One region of the Devosia albogilva genome, then DNA from elsewhere that is predicted to be linked to it. Evidence: predicted binding sites of a transcription regulator. Region 1 holds the regulator's gene; each other region holds the start of a gene.
What was found. The regulator LexA, encoded in region 1, represses DNA repair genes until DNA is damaged. The targets are predictions, from matches to a motif close to TGTTCNNNNTGTGTTCNG.
Positions count from the first base shown of each region.

Region 1 (4,787 bases):
GAAGCCGGCGGTGAACTACCAGCGCATCGCCCAGACCAACGGCGTCCCGCGCGACAACCACTGACGGCGCGCCAGCACCTGTGGGCCGGTCCCGATCATCGGGGCCGGCTTTTTTGATTCGAAGCGGCTCTGGCGAGGCACTGCCTCGAGAGAGTTGCGCAGACAGAGTGAGGATCGTGCCTCGCCAGAGCGACAGGGGTCCTGTTTCGCTTGCCTGCCCAGAGACCATTCCTGGTCGCTCAGCCGACTGACCGATCCGCCAGGGCGCCGCAGCACTGATGGAGCGGCTTGAATGGGCGGTGCAGCACCATTCAGTGCAGCCGTGTTCCCGGACTTTCCCTTGGGATTCCACGGCAAGACAAGCGAGGTTCGGATCGGGCGACCCCGATCCACCTGCCACCGCATCCCGACCACTCGTCATGACCGCGCTTCAGGATGCGACGGCGAGAGCATAGGGCACGAGTGAGGGGGCGGGGATAAACGGGATAGATTCAGGGCGGCTCACAGAGCCGGGGGCAAGCAGGACACGAGCTGACGCTTGCCAAACGATTTCGATTTCACTTCCGCGGCCAACCTCAACGGAGGCACCGGCAGAGGCTTCACGCCGCTTCGTGTCGATGGTGGATTTCGCGCAAGGCGCGCACGAAGATCTCGTGCCATTCCGGCCCTGGCTCTTTTCCAAGGGTCCACCAGCCGAACCGGAACAAATGGCCGCAATCGTCGGCGGTGAAGAAGTCGAACCGGTCTGGAACGCCGCTGATGGATACCGGTACGAAATGCCAGATCTGCCCATCGGCGAGCGCTGCACTCGTCCACTGTGGACCGGCTCCCGGATCGGCAAGTAGCCCGGCTTCTTCGGTCAGCTCCCGCAAAGCGCCAGCTAGGGGAGTCTCACCGGGCTCGAGCGTCCCCTTGACCAGTTGCATGCCCGCAAGCGCATGACGGAAGACCAGGATCTCCCGCTTCGCTCCGGCCAGGCGCAACACCACCTGGCAAACCTTCTGCGTCTGCTGCTAGGCCACGGGGTCCTAATACTTGCGCATCAGTCCGACGAGACGACCCTGCACCTTCACCCGATCGGGCGGAAAGATGCGGGTTTCGTAGGCCGGATTGGCCGCTTCCAGGGCGATGGTCTGGCCCTTGCGGCGCAGTCGCTTGAGGGTGGCTTCCTCGTCATCGACCAGGGCGACGACGATCTCGCCGGTCGAGGCGCTCTCCTGCTTGCGGATCAGCACGGTGTCGCCGTCGAAGATGCCCGCGTCGATCATCGAGTCGCCGCGGACTTCGAGGGCGAAGTGCTCGCCCGCGCCCAACATCTCGGGCGGCACGGCGATGGTGTGCGAGTGGGTCTGGATGGCTTCGATCGGCGTACCGGCAGCGATACGGCCCATCACTGGTACGGACACCGGGCGGGCATAGTCCTCGCCGCGCGCCGGTGGCGCCGCTACCTTGCCGAGATTGCCTTCGATCACCGCCGGCTCGAACCGCGCCTTGCGCCCGCCCAGGGTCGGGTTCATCGAGTCCGGCAGCTTGATCACTTCCAGTGCCCGCGCCCGATTGGGAAGACGCCGGATGAAGCCACGCTCTTCGAGGGCCGTGATCAGGCGATGAATGCCGGATTTGGAAGCGAGATCGAGCGCGTCCTTCATCTCGTCGAAGGAGGGCGGGATGCCACTCTCCTTCATCCGCTCATGGATGAACATCAGCAGTTCGTGTTGCTTGCGCGTGAGCATTCTGGCCCTTTCGGCGAGAATCGGAACATAGACGGAACGACTATAAGTGTTCCGCCTATGTTCTGCAATAGAGCCGCATGCAGAACTAGAAACCTGAGATCGGGATGGCCTCTACTAAGGCTCCTGCGGCACGGCCCGGATCGTTCTCCGGCTGAACGATCAACATGTCGGCCGCAACCATGGACGAGGTGTGGCCACTATCGGTCTCAAGGATGGGCAATACTTGCGAACCCGCCTCCGTCCGGACCAAGCGCGCCCGCATGAAGTGCCGGCGTGCCGTGTTTGCTGGCGTGGGAGCTGCGAGGGGTAACCGCCAGGTTTCCGGTTCGGTGGCTCCCAGCCAGCGGCGCAGGGCAGGGCGGATGAACACCAGCGCCGTCACCATCGCCGACACGGGATTGCCCGGCAGCCCGAATATCAGGGTCTTGCCGCGGATGCCGAACATCAGCGGCTTGCCCGGCCGCATGTTGATCCGCCAGAAGTCGAGCGTAACGCCTAGCTCCTTCAGCACATCCTGCACCAGGTCATGCTCGCCGACGCTGGCGCCGCCGGTGGTCACCAGCAGGTCCGGCTGGTCGGCTAGGATCGCGGCGAGTCGCGATGTCAGCTCCTGGCGGTCGTCCGGGGCGATGCCGTGGTCGATCACCCGCTCGGCATAGGGCGAGAGCAGCGGCAGCAGTCCGGCGCTGTTGGAGGCAACGATCTGGTCCGGTCCGAGCGGGCTGCCCGGCGGCACCAGCTCGTCCCCGGTGGCGAGCAGGGCAACGGACGGCCGGCGGGCCACGGACACCGTTCCGGCATTCGCCGCAGCCGCAACCGTCAGTTGCAGCGGCCCAAGCAGCGTGCCCGGTGCGAGCAGTTCGTTACCGACCGCGAAGTCATTGCCCCGTAGGCGTACGCTGTGGCCACGGCGTATGGGCGCGGTGAACCGCACCAGGTCACCCTCGCGGACGGCCTCTTCCTGCATGATCACGGTATCTGCGCCGGCCGGCACGGGTGCTCCGGTAAAGATGCGCACCGCCTCGCCGGCACCCAGCGTGCCCTCGAAGCCGGCGCCCGCCTGCGACATGCCGATCACGCGCAACGCCGCACCATTCGCAGCATCAGCGGCGCGGAGGGCATATCCGTCCATGGCCGAGGCGTCGAATGGCGGTTGGTCGTGGCTTGCACTCACCGGAGCCGCCAGCACCCGACCGGCCGCCTCGGACAGCGGCACCGTCTCCGCCGTGACGGGCGGCACGCGGGCCAGGATAGCCGCCATCGCGTCTTCGACTGGCTTGAGGCTCACGGCGTCCGCCGGTAATCGCCCGACTTGCCACCGGATTTCTCCGCCAGCCGCAGGTCGGTGATGGTCATGGCACGGTCCATGGCCTTGCCCATGTCATAGAGCGTCAGCGCGGCGACGCTTGCCGCAGTCAGGGCTTCCATCTCCACCCCGGTCTGGCCGGTGGTTTCCGCCCCGGCCGTCACATGCAGGCCGGAACCGTCAACCAGCGGGTCGATATCGATCGTGACCTTGCTGAGCGCGAGCGGATGGCAGAGCGGGATCAGTTCCGATGTCTTCTTGGCGGCCATGATCCCGGCGATGCGGGCCGTCGCCAGCGCGTCGCCCTTGTTACCGCTGCCTTCCACCAGTGCGGTGATGGTCTCCCTGGTGGCGAGCACCGTGGCTTCGGCCACCGCCCGGCGACGCGTAACCGCCTTGTCACCGATGTCGACCATGTGTGCCTGGCCGCGGGCGTCGAGATGGGTGAGGCCGCTCGCCATCAGTCGGCCGCGACCGGCGCGCCCATCAGCAATGCCCGGGTGGCGGCCACTACGTCCTGCTGCCGCATCAGGCTCTCGCCGACGAGGAAGGTGCCGATACCTGCCTCCCGCTCGAGCTTCACCAGGTGCTGGTGGTCGACGATGCCGCTCTCGCTGACCAGCATCCGGCCCTCCGGCACGCCGACGGCGAGCTTGATGGAGGTATCGAGCGTGGTTTCGAAGGTCCTGAGATTGCGGTTGTTGATGCCGATGAACTCCGCGTCGAGCGCCAGTGCCCGGTCCAGTTCCAACTGGTCGTGCACTTCCACCAGCGCGTCCATGCCCCATTCCTCGGCCGCATCGAGCAGGTATCGCGCAGTGTCGTCGCCAACCGCAGCGAGGATGATCAGGATGCAGTCTGCCCCCCAGGCCCGCGCTTCGGCCACCTGGTAGGTCTCGAACAGGAAGTCCTTGCGCAGCACCGGCAACTGCGTCGCCGCTCGGGCTTCGATCAAATAGCTCGGCGATCCCTGGAAACTCGGGCGGTCGGTCAGCACTGACAGGCAGGCGGCGCCCGCCATTTCGTAGGCGCGGGCGATTGCTGCCGGATCGAAATCCGGTCGGATCAAGCCCTTTGACGGGCTTGCCTTCTTGACCTCGGCAATCAGGGCATAGTTCCCGCTCACCCGCTTAGCCTTGAGTGCCTTGAGGAAGCCACGCGGGGGCGTCTGGTCGTGCGCCTGGGCGACGACTTCGGCCCAGGGCCGCATGGCCTTGGCCGCTGCGATTTCCTCGCGCTTGTAGAGTTCGATCTGCTTGAGGATATCGGTCATTCCGCTCGTCCGTTGGATACCGCCACCAGGCGGGCGAGTGTGGCCTTGGCTTTGCCGCTGTCGATCATCCCGCGCGCCAGGGCAATGCCGTCTTCGATGCTCTCCACCTTGTCGGCGACGAACAGGGCGGCGCCGGCGTTGAGCAGCACGGTGTCACGATAGGCGCCCGGCGCTCCGTCGAGCAAGGCATTGATTGCCGCAGCATTCTCCATCGGATCGCCGCCGAGCAGGTCCTTGGGGTCCGTCAGCCTCAGCCCGACCTGCTCCGGATGCAGTTCGAAACTGCGCAGATCCCCGTTCATGATCTGCGCCACGAAGTTGGGGCCGGAGGTCGACAGCTCATCGAGCCCCTCGCTCGAATGGACCACCCACGCCTTGATGGCGCGGTTGGCCAGGAGCGCTGCGGCGACGGGCTCCACCCATTGCTGCGAATAGACGCCAAGCAGGTAGCGCCGCACGCCCGCCGGATTTGCCT
Region 1 is NZ_JBHUNP010000001.1:3,479,607-3,484,393, forward strand. Features, by position in the region: gene ACFSX5_RS17395 (IlvD/Edd family dehydratase) at 1-64, shown strand, start outside; gene ACFSX5_RS17400 (NUDIX domain-containing protein) at 600-989, opposite strand; gene lexA (transcriptional repressor LexA) at 1,029-1,733, opposite strand; gene ACFSX5_RS17410 (molybdopterin molybdotransferase MoeA) at 1,819-3,021, opposite strand; gene moaC (cyclic pyranopterin monophosphate synthase MoaC) at 3,018-3,500, opposite strand; gene trpC (indole-3-glycerol phosphate synthase TrpC) at 3,500-4,312, opposite strand; gene trpD (anthranilate phosphoribosyltransferase) at 4,309-4,787, opposite strand, start outside.

Region 2 (4,787 bases), 210 kb from region 1:
GGGATCGATACCGGCAAGGCAGCTCTTGATCTGGCGGTGACGCCCGGCGAGGGATGGCTGCGGGTGAACAATGACGCGGCCGGATGGCAAGCGGCGGCGGAGTGGTTGCTCAAGGCCGGTGTCGATCGGGTCGGCATCGAAGCCAGCGGCGGCTACGAACGTGGCGTGGTCGCGGCTTTGCGGGAGGCCGGGTTCAAGGTGATCCTGCACCAGCCGCTGCAGGTACGCCTGTTTGCCCGCATGCGGTTGCAGCGCGCCAAGAACGACCGGCTGGATGCCCGGGTCATCGCCGCCTTCACCGCCCTGTTCGAGACGAATCGGGCCGCAGTTGATCCGGCCCTGTCGGCCTTGAACGAGCATCTGGTCTTCATCGACCAGCTGGTCCAGGACATCGCCCGGCTCAAGACCCGGCTCGAGCATCTGCACGATACCCGTCTTGCCAGCCTGGTTGCCGCTGACATTGCCGCACTCAAGGCCCGCCTGCGCGACGAACGGCGCCGGCTGGAACGGGCGGTGCGGGCCGACAAGGCTCTCGGGCGGCGGCTCGATCTGCTGCTCTCCGTCCCCGGCATCGGCATACCGACCGCCTTGGCCTTGCTGATCGCCATGCCGGAACTGGGCAGCATCAGCCGTGAACAGGCCGCTGCCCTGATCGGGTTGGCACCGTTCGACCACGACAGCGGCAAGCATCACGGGCGGCGCCACATCGCCGGCGGCCGTGCCCGCCCCCGGCAGGCTCTCTACGCCGCGGCCCTGCCTGCCGCCTATCGATGGAACCGCCAACTCATGGCGCTCTATGCCCGCCTTACTGCCGCTGGCAAACCCCACAAGCTCGCCCTCGTCGCCTGCGCTCGAAAACTCGTCATCTTCGCCAACACCGTTCTGCAACGAGGCCAACCCTGGACCCCATAGCTAATGGTTGCTCATCCTGAGCCTGTCGAAGGACGAGGTCGTTAGCACCGTGGCCGCGACCTCTTGGTTCGACAAGCTCACCATGAGGTCGATGGGATGAGGAGTGCGCGAAGCCCCACCCCGCACCTATCGCCAAAGGCCTGGCGGGGAACCAAAAGAAAAGGGCCGCAACGCGGCCCTTTCCAACAACCCTCAGAACGGGATGTCGTCGTCCATGCCGCCGGGCTCGAAGGCCGGGGCATTGGCGGCCGGGCGGCGACCGCCGCCACCACCCTGGTCGCGCACGCCGCGGAAACCGCCGTCGCCGCCACCACCATAGCCGCCGCCTTCACCGGCGCCCTCGCCGCGTCCGTCGAGCAGCACCATGGAGGAGTTGAAGTTCTGCAGCACCACTTCGGTGGAGTACTTGTCCTGACCGGACTGGTCCTGCCACTTCCGCGTCTGCAACTGGCCCTCGATATACACCTTGGAACCCTTGCGCAGATACTGCTCGGCGACCCGCGCCAGGCCTTCCGAGAAGATCACCACACGGTGCCACTCGGTCTTCTCGCGCTGCTCGCCGGTGTTGCGGTCCTTCCAGCGCTCGGAGGTGGCAACCGACAGGTTCACCACCTTGCCGCCGCTCGGCAGGTTGCGCACTTCCGGGTCGTTGCCGAGATTGCCGACCAAAATCACCTTGTTGACGCTGCCTGCCATGGCTTCACCTCTCGCAATTCAGCCCGCGCCATCTGGCGGGGCGCTTCCGTCAGATCCGTTCTACAGCGTCTTTCTGGCCGTGGCGCGGCCAAACTGGGCTTTTGAACAGGTCCAACGCTTGCCTTTGTTCACATTATGTTCTCACGCAAGCCCAGTCAAGTCCTGCCCCTGCTGACAGGCATTGTCAGCAGCACTGCCGCAGTGAGAAGCCGTCCTCGGCACGAGTGCTTGGACAGAGCGATGGCGGTCCGCTTGGCTCTTGACCGACTCCGGTCTGTTCGCACTATGTTCCAGGCACGCGGCTGTGACCGGAACGAACCGCGTTCGCACCGGTACCATGCTTGCGCCGGGAGACCGCGGAGCTTATCTCTGCGTTTCCCTACTCGATACGACACGCCTGTCGCGCGGTGCTTCTCACTCGGCATCGGAGCGAAGAGCCAATTGCGGACCCGATGATGCCTGCCCAGTCCAGCTTGAACCGTGAAATCGTCGTCCGCGGCGCCCGCGAGCACAATCTCAAAGGCATCGATCTCAAGCTGCCCCGTGACTCGCTGATCGTCATGACGGGCCTATCCGGCTCCGGCAAGTCGTCCCTCGCCTTCGACACCATCTATGCCGAAGGGCAGCGCCGCTATGTGGAGTCGCTCTCCGCCTATGCGCGCCAGTTCCTCGAGATGATGCAGAAGCCCGATGTCGAGCACATCGAGGGCCTCTCGCCGGCCATCTCCATCGAGCAGAAGACCACCTCGCGCAATCCGCGTTCGACCGTCGGCACCGTCACCGAGATCTACGATTATCTGCGCCTGCTCTACGCCCGCGTCGGCGTGCCCTATTCTCCCGCCACCGGCCTGCCGATCGAGTCGCAGACGGTGTCGCAGATGGTCGACCGGACCGTGGACCTGCCCGAAGGCACGCGCCTCTACCTGCTCGCGCCCATCGCCCGCGGCCGCAAGGGCGAGTACAAGCGCGAGCTCAACGACCTCATGCGCAAGGGCTTCCAGCGCGTGAAGATCGACGGCGAGTACCACGAGATCGAGGACGCCCCTGCCCTCGACAAGAAGTTCAAGCACGACATCGAAGTGGTGGTCGACCGCGTCGTGGTCGGACCCGACATCTCCGGCCGCCTCGCCGAGAGCTTCGAGACGGCGCTGAAGCTCGCCGAAGGCATCGCCATCATCGAGTTCGCCGACGAGAAGAACGAGGACGGGACCGCCCGCCAGATCACTTTCTCGGAAAAGTTCGCCTGCCCGGTTTCGGGCTTCACCATTCCCGAGATCGAGCCGCGGCTGTTCTCGTTCAACAATCCCTTCGGCGCCTGCCCTGTGTGTGACGGCATCGGCACCGAGCAGAAGATCGACCCGGACCAGGTCGTGCCCGATCCGACCATGTCGCTCCGCGACGGCGCCATCCTGCCCTGGAGCAAGACCAGCGCGCCCTACTACCAGCAGACCCTCAGCGCCGTGGCGAAGCACTTCGGCGCCTCGACCGGCACTGCCTGGAACGAACTGCCCTTCGAAGTGCAGCACGCGGTCCTCTTCGGCACCGGGAAAACCGCGATCAACTTCGTCTATGACGACGGTTTGCGCCAGTACAAGACCTCCAAGCCCTTCGAGGGCGTGATCGGCAACCTCGAGCGCCGCTACCGGGAAACCGAGAGCGCCGGCATGCGCGAGGAGATCGAGCGCTATATGTCGGCCAAGCCTTGCGTCGCCTGTGGCGGCTACCGGCTGAAGCCCGAAGCGCTGGCCGTGAAGCTCGATGGCCTCCATGTCGGCCAGGTCACCGAGAAGTCCATCCGGGCCGCCTACCAGTGGTTCGAGGAGCTGCCGAAGACCTTTACCGAGAACCAGAAGCTGATCGGCGAGCGCATCCTCAAGGAGATCCGCGAGCGCCTGATGTTCCTGATCGACGTCGGCCTCGACTATCTCACCATGGCGCGCAACTCCGGCACGCTATCGGGCGGCGAGTCCCAGCGCATCCGCCTCGCCTCGCAGATCGGCTCCGGCCTCACCGGCGTGCTCTACGTGCTGGACGAGCCGTCCATCGGCTTGCACCAGCGAGACAATGCCCGCCTGCTCGACACACTGCGCCGGCTGCGCGACCTCGGCAACACCGTGATCGTGGTCGAGCATGACGAGGACGCCATCCTCACCGCCGACTACGTGGTCGATATCGGCCCGGGCGCCGGGGTCCATGGTGGCCACATCGTCGCCGAGGGCACCCCGCAGCAGATCCTCGAGCACCCGGATTCACTGACCGGCAAGTATCTGTCCGGCCGCATGGGCATTCCCGTTCCGGCCGAGCGCCGCCAGCCCAAGAAAGGCAAGGCGCTCACGGTGAAGGGCGCCACCGGCAATAACCTCAAGAACGTCTCGGTCGACGTGCCACTCGGCCTGTTCGTTGCCATCACCGGCGTGTCCGGCGGCGGCAAGTCGACGCTGATGATCGACACCATGTATCAGGCGATCGCCCGCCGCCTGAACGGCGCCCGCGTGGTCCCTGCCCCGCATGAGGCGCTGACCGGTCTCGAATTTCTCGACAAGGTCATCGACATCGACCAGTCGCCGATCGGCCGCACGCCCCGATCGAATCCCGCCACCTATACGGGTGCCTTCACGCCGCTGCGCGAGTGGTTCGCCGGCCTGCCCGAAGCCAAGGCCCGGGGCTACGGGCCCGGCCGCTTCAGCTTCAACGTCAAGGGCGGCCGCTGCGAGAAGTGCGAAGGCGACGGCGTGCTCAAGATTGAGATGCACTTCCTGCCCGACGTCTACGTCACCTGCGATGTGTGCAAGGGCAAGCGCTACAACCGCGAAACCCTGGAAGTGCAGTTCAAGGGCAAGTCGATCTCCGACATCCTCGACATGACCATCGACGAGGCGGTGGACTTCTTCTCCGCCGTGCCGACCATCCGCGACAAGTTCCTGACCCTGCAGCGCGTGGGTCTCGGCTACATCAAGGTCGGCCAGCCGGGTACCACCCTCTCGGGCGGCGAGGCGCAGCGAGTCAAGCTCTCCAAGGAGCTCTCCAAGCGCGCCACCGGTCGCACGCTCTACATGCTGGACGAGCCGACCACCGGCCTGCACTTCCATGACGTGGCGAAGCTCCTCGAGGTGCTGCACGAGCTGGTGGAGGGCGGCAACACGGTGGTGGTGATCGAGCACAACCTCGAAGTCATCAAG
Region 2 is NZ_JBHUNP010000001.1:3,686,361-3,691,147, forward strand. Features, by position in the region: gene ACFSX5_RS18450 (IS110 family transposase) at 1-912, shown strand, start outside; gene ssb (single-stranded DNA-binding protein) at 1,105-1,608, opposite strand; gene uvrA (excinuclease ABC subunit UvrA) at 2,064-4,787, shown strand, end outside.
Region 2: the regulator LexA is predicted to act here: its motif matches at 1,884-1,901, upstream of uvrA (excinuclease ABC subunit UvrA).

Region 3 (4,787 bases), 910 kb from region 1:
CCTCAAGGCCTTCAACGACGCCTTTGCGCCCTACGGGCACCGGTTCGACAAGGAACGGTTCGCGCGGGAACTGCAGGGCAAGGCGAATGTGCATATCGGGGCGCAGCTGTTTCCGGACGAGACGCCGGAGCGGCGGATGGAGATCCTCGATGGCAAGGAGGCTGCCTTTCGGGAACTCGCGGCGCAAGGGATCGAGCCGGTGCATGGGCTGTTCGCGCTGCTCGACTGGGCTGAGGCAAACGGGGTGCCCAAGGTGGCGGTGACCAATGCCCCACGGCCGAATGCCGACCTGCTGCTGGATGCCATCGGGGTGCGCCCGAGGTTCGAGCATGTGGTGATCGGGGCGGAACTGGAGCACGGCAAGCCGCATCCGCTGCCATATCTGGAGGGGCTGCGGCTGCTGGGCGCGGACCCAGCCAACAGTGTGGCGTTCGAGGATTCGCGGACGGGCATTGCCTCGGCAACGGCAGCGGGAATAGCGACGATCGGGATTGCGACGGGGCTGGACGAAGTGGCGCTGGTCGAGGCGGGGGCGATGATTGCAGCAGCCGGGTATGACGACGAGCGGGTGCTGCGGTTGGTGCGGGAACGGGTGATGGGGTAGGGGACGGTGCTCCTGCATCGCTGCTACTACGATCCCTCCCGCGGGGCCTACACCTCATGATGAGCTTGTCGAACCACGAGGGTGGAGACACCGTGGCCGCGACCTCGTCCTTCGACAAGCTCAGGATGAGGTCTATGAGAGGGCTGAGCTCGCCCTTCCCATACCCACGGTGTCATTCCCGCGCAGGCGGGAATCCACTCTTTCCTGGAGGTCGCGGGAAGAATGGATCCCCGCCTGCGCGGCGATGACGTTGGGGTTGTTGGTGATCCCTCAGAACAAGCTCATCTGCCGGTCTTCGAGCTTGGGCGGCACGAACAGGTCGGTGCGGAGGGGTGGCATGCGTTCGGTGAAGCCGTAGCGCTCGCGGGCTTTCTCGAAGCGCTGGCGGAGCAGGGTCGCGTAGGGGCCTTCGCCGGTCATGCGCACGCCCCAGCGGGCGTCATAGTCTTTGCCGTTGCGGGTGTCGCGCACCAGCGAAAGGACGTGACGGACGCGGTCGGGGAAGTGGCGCAGCAGCCATTCGCGGAACACGTCGCGCACCTCGCCGGGCAGGCGGAGGAGGATCATCGAGGCGCTGATGGCGCCCTGGGCGCGGGCGGCATCGAGGATGCGCTCGAGTTCCATGTCGTTGATGGCCGGGATCATCGGGGAGGCGAGGACGGCGGTGGGCACGCCGGCTTCGCTGAGGAGGCGCAGGGCTTCGAGCCGCCGGGCGGGTGAGGAGGCGCGCGGCTCCATCTTGCGGCTGAGCTTGTGGTCCATCGAGGTGATCGACAGCCCGACCTTCACGAGGCCGAGCTTGGCCAGTTCGGTGAGGATGTCGAGGTCGCGGATGACCAGCGCCGACTTGGTGGTGATCATCACCGGGTGGCGGGTTTCCAGCATGACTTCGAGGATGCCGCGGGTCAGCCGGTGCTTGCGCTCGGCGGGCTGGTAGGGATCGGTATTGGTGCCCATGGCGATGGCGCGCACCTTGTAGTTGCGCGCCGCCAGTTCGGCCCGCAGGGCTTCGATCGCATTTGTCTTCACATAGATGTCGCGCTCGAACTCTAGGCCGGCGGAGTGGCCGAGAAAGGCGTGGGTGGGACGCGCGAAGCAGTAGGAGCAGCCGTGTTCGCAGCCGCGATAGGCGTTGATCGAGCGCTCGAAATTGACGTCCGGGCTGTCATTGGCGGTGATGATGGTCTTGGCGCGCTCGGTGTGCTCGACCGTCTCGAACACCGGCAGCGGTTCGACCGTCGACCAGCCATCGTCGAAACTCTCGCGCGTCTGCTTCTCGAAGCGGCCGGAGCGGTTGGACTGCGCACCGCGGCCGCGGATGCGGTCGGGCGACAGGAGTTCGCGCCGGGCCAGGTCGGCGTCGCGGCTGCGGCTCAGCCGCTCGAGGGCTTCGAAGGAGGGTGCCTGGTAAAGCGCCATGGTGGTTCTCCGCGCGGGTCGACTCGACCCCCGTGTTCTCAAGATAGCATCTGATGAGAACAAAACAAGAACTGTGGCGCAGAAGTTCCCGCGATAGCGGCTTCAGCTGGCATCAACATGGGAGCACTGCGCCCGGGTTTGAAGGCCCGCGGCAGCGAAAATGCAGGCCAGAGTTGCAGTTTTTCGGGTGGACGCACTTGGGGCGCGGGCGTATTCGTCGCCCCCCTTCGGCCGGGGCTAGCCGAAGTCCAGTCAAAGAACGCTGCTGCCAAGGGATGTCATTCCCGCGCTGCAGAGCGCTGTCGAGATCGCCCCTGGCCGCTCGTCGCAACGGCAAACGCTGAAACAGAATCGAGGACACCATGAGTATCGACGCTACGATCGACTCCGTACCGCTCGAGCCCGCACGGGAGCCCGACGTCGCCAGCCGCAACCGGCTGGTGATCGCCCTGCTGCTCGTATCCACTTTCGTGGTGTTTCTCAACGAAACCATCATGAGCGTGGCCATCCCCAACCTAATGGACGACCTCAACGTGACGGCGGGGGCGGCCCAGTGGCTGACCACGGCATTCCTGTTGACCATGGCGGTGGTGATCCCGATCACCGGCTTCCTGCTGCAGCGCCTCAACACGCGGCCGATCTTTCTGATCGCGATGTCGACCTTCACCCTGGGCACGCTGCTCTGCGCCGTGGCGCCGGGGCTGGGGCTGCTGGTGCTCGGGCGCGTGGTGCAGGCGGTGGGCACGGCGATCATGATGCCACTGCTGATGACCACGGTGATGACCCTGGTCCCGCCCGAATCCCGCGGCAAGACCATGGGCAACATTTCGATCGTGATGTCCGTGGCTCCGGCCATTGGTCCCACCATCGGCGGCTTCATCCTGGCGCATCTGGAGTGGCGCTGGATGTTCATCCTGGTGCTGCCCATCGCGGTGGGCGCACTGCTGCTGGGCGCCCGCAAGATCCAGAACGTCAGTACCCCGCGCTATGCGCCGCTCGACGTCCTTTCGGTGATCCTGTCGGCACTGGCCTTCGGCGGGCTGATCTATGGCCTGTCGAGCTTCGGCGAGGGCATCGCCCATGCCGGTGAGCCGGGTCCGATCCCGCTGTGGGTGCCGATCGCCGTCGGCATCGTCGCGATGGCCGCGTTCGTCTGGCGGCAGCTCGGTCTGCAGAAGGACAACAAGGCGCTGCTCGACCTGAGGGTGTTTCAGTCGCGCAACTACACCGTCTCTGTCAGCATGATGCTGGTGGCGATGATGGCGCTGTTCGGCACGGTGATCCTGCTGCCGATCTACACCCAGAACGTGGTGGGCCTCGACACGCTGCAGACCGGTCTGTTGCTGCTGCCGGGTGGCCTCGTGATGGGCCTGATGGGGCCGATCGTCGGCCGCCTGTTCGACCGCGTGGGTCCGACCGTGCTGGCAGTGCCGGGTGCGATCATGGTCTCGGCCGTGCTGTGGGCGCTGACCACGGTCGGTCAGGACACTTCGGTCTGGGCGCTGCTGGCGGGGCACGTGGTGCTGAGCATTGGCCTGGCGCTGATCTTCACGCCGGTGTTCACCTCGTCCATGGGCTCGGTGCGCAAGGAGCTCTACTCCCACGCCTCGGCGGTGCTGGGTTCGGCCCAGCAACTGGCCGGTGCTGCGGGCATCGCCCTGTTCATTGCGGCGATGACGGTGCAGACGGCCGCGCTCGCGGCGTCGGGGCTGGACCAGGTGCCGGCGCTGGAAGGCGGCATCCGCCTCGCCTTCACCATCGGTGCGGTGATCTCGCTGTTCGCGGTGGTGGCGGCGTTCTTCATCCGCCGCCCCGAGGGCGGCGGCGCGCATGGCGGTCACGGCCACTGAGCCTTGCGACATTGCCGAAAGCAGAAAAGGCGCCGGGAAACCGGCGCCTTTTTCATGGGCACGACATGGAGGAGGTGCCGTCCCACTCACATATGTGGAGCACGACGGGCTTGCTTCAAGAGGCGGGTGCCGCAGTAGGTTCGCCGTCCATCCAACAGCCAGGAGCGACGCGATGACGGATCCGGTATTCTACCACGGCACCAAGGCGAAACTGCAACCGGGCGACCTGCTGGTGCCCGGCTATCGGGCGAATCTTGGCGGTCACCAGGCCGCGTGGATCTATTTCAGCGCTACGCTGGAGGCTGCGGTCTGGGGTGCCGAACTGGCGCAGGGCGAAGGGCGCGGCCACATCTATATCGTCGAGCCGACGGGCCCATGGATGGATGATCCAAACCTCACCGACAAGAAGTTCCCGGGCAACCCAACCAAGTCCTACCGCTCGCAGCAGCCGTTGCGGATCGTTTCCGAACTGATGGACTGGGAGGGGCATCCGCCCGAGCAACTGGCGGCCATGCGCGCCGGCATCGAGCGGCTGATGCGCGAGGGCGCCGAGATCATCAACTAGCGTTCAGAAAGCCGCGGCATCAGCTCGACGAAATTGCACGGCTTGTGCCGGTAGTCGAGCTGATGGCTGAGGATGCCTCCCCAGGCGTCGCGGCAGGCGCCGCGGGAGCCGGGGAGGCAGAACACGAAAGTGGTGCCGATCAGCCCGGCCGTGGCGCGCGACTGCAGCGAGGACGTGCCGACGGTGGTCGCCGAGTACTGGTGGAACAGCACCGAAAAGCCGTCCATGCGCTTGTCGAACAGGGGCTCAATTGCTTCGGGCGTCACGTCGCGGCCGGAAAAGCCGGTGCCGCCGGTGGTGAGAACGACGTCGACCGCCGGGTCGGCGACCAGGGTCTGGACAGCCTGGC
Region 3 is NZ_JBHUNP010000001.1:2,565,734-2,570,520, forward strand. Features, by position in the region: gene ACFSX5_RS12920 (HAD family hydrolase) at 1-604, shown strand, start outside; gene ACFSX5_RS12925 (PA0069 family radical SAM protein) at 875-2,023, opposite strand; gene ACFSX5_RS12930 (MDR family MFS transporter) at 2,386-3,873, shown strand; gene arr (NAD(+)--rifampin ADP-ribosyltransferase) at 4,046-4,438, shown strand; gene moaB (molybdenum cofactor biosynthesis protein B) at 4,435-4,787, opposite strand, start outside.
Region 3: the regulator LexA is predicted to act here: its motif matches at 2,079-2,096, upstream of ACFSX5_RS12925 (PA0069 family radical SAM protein).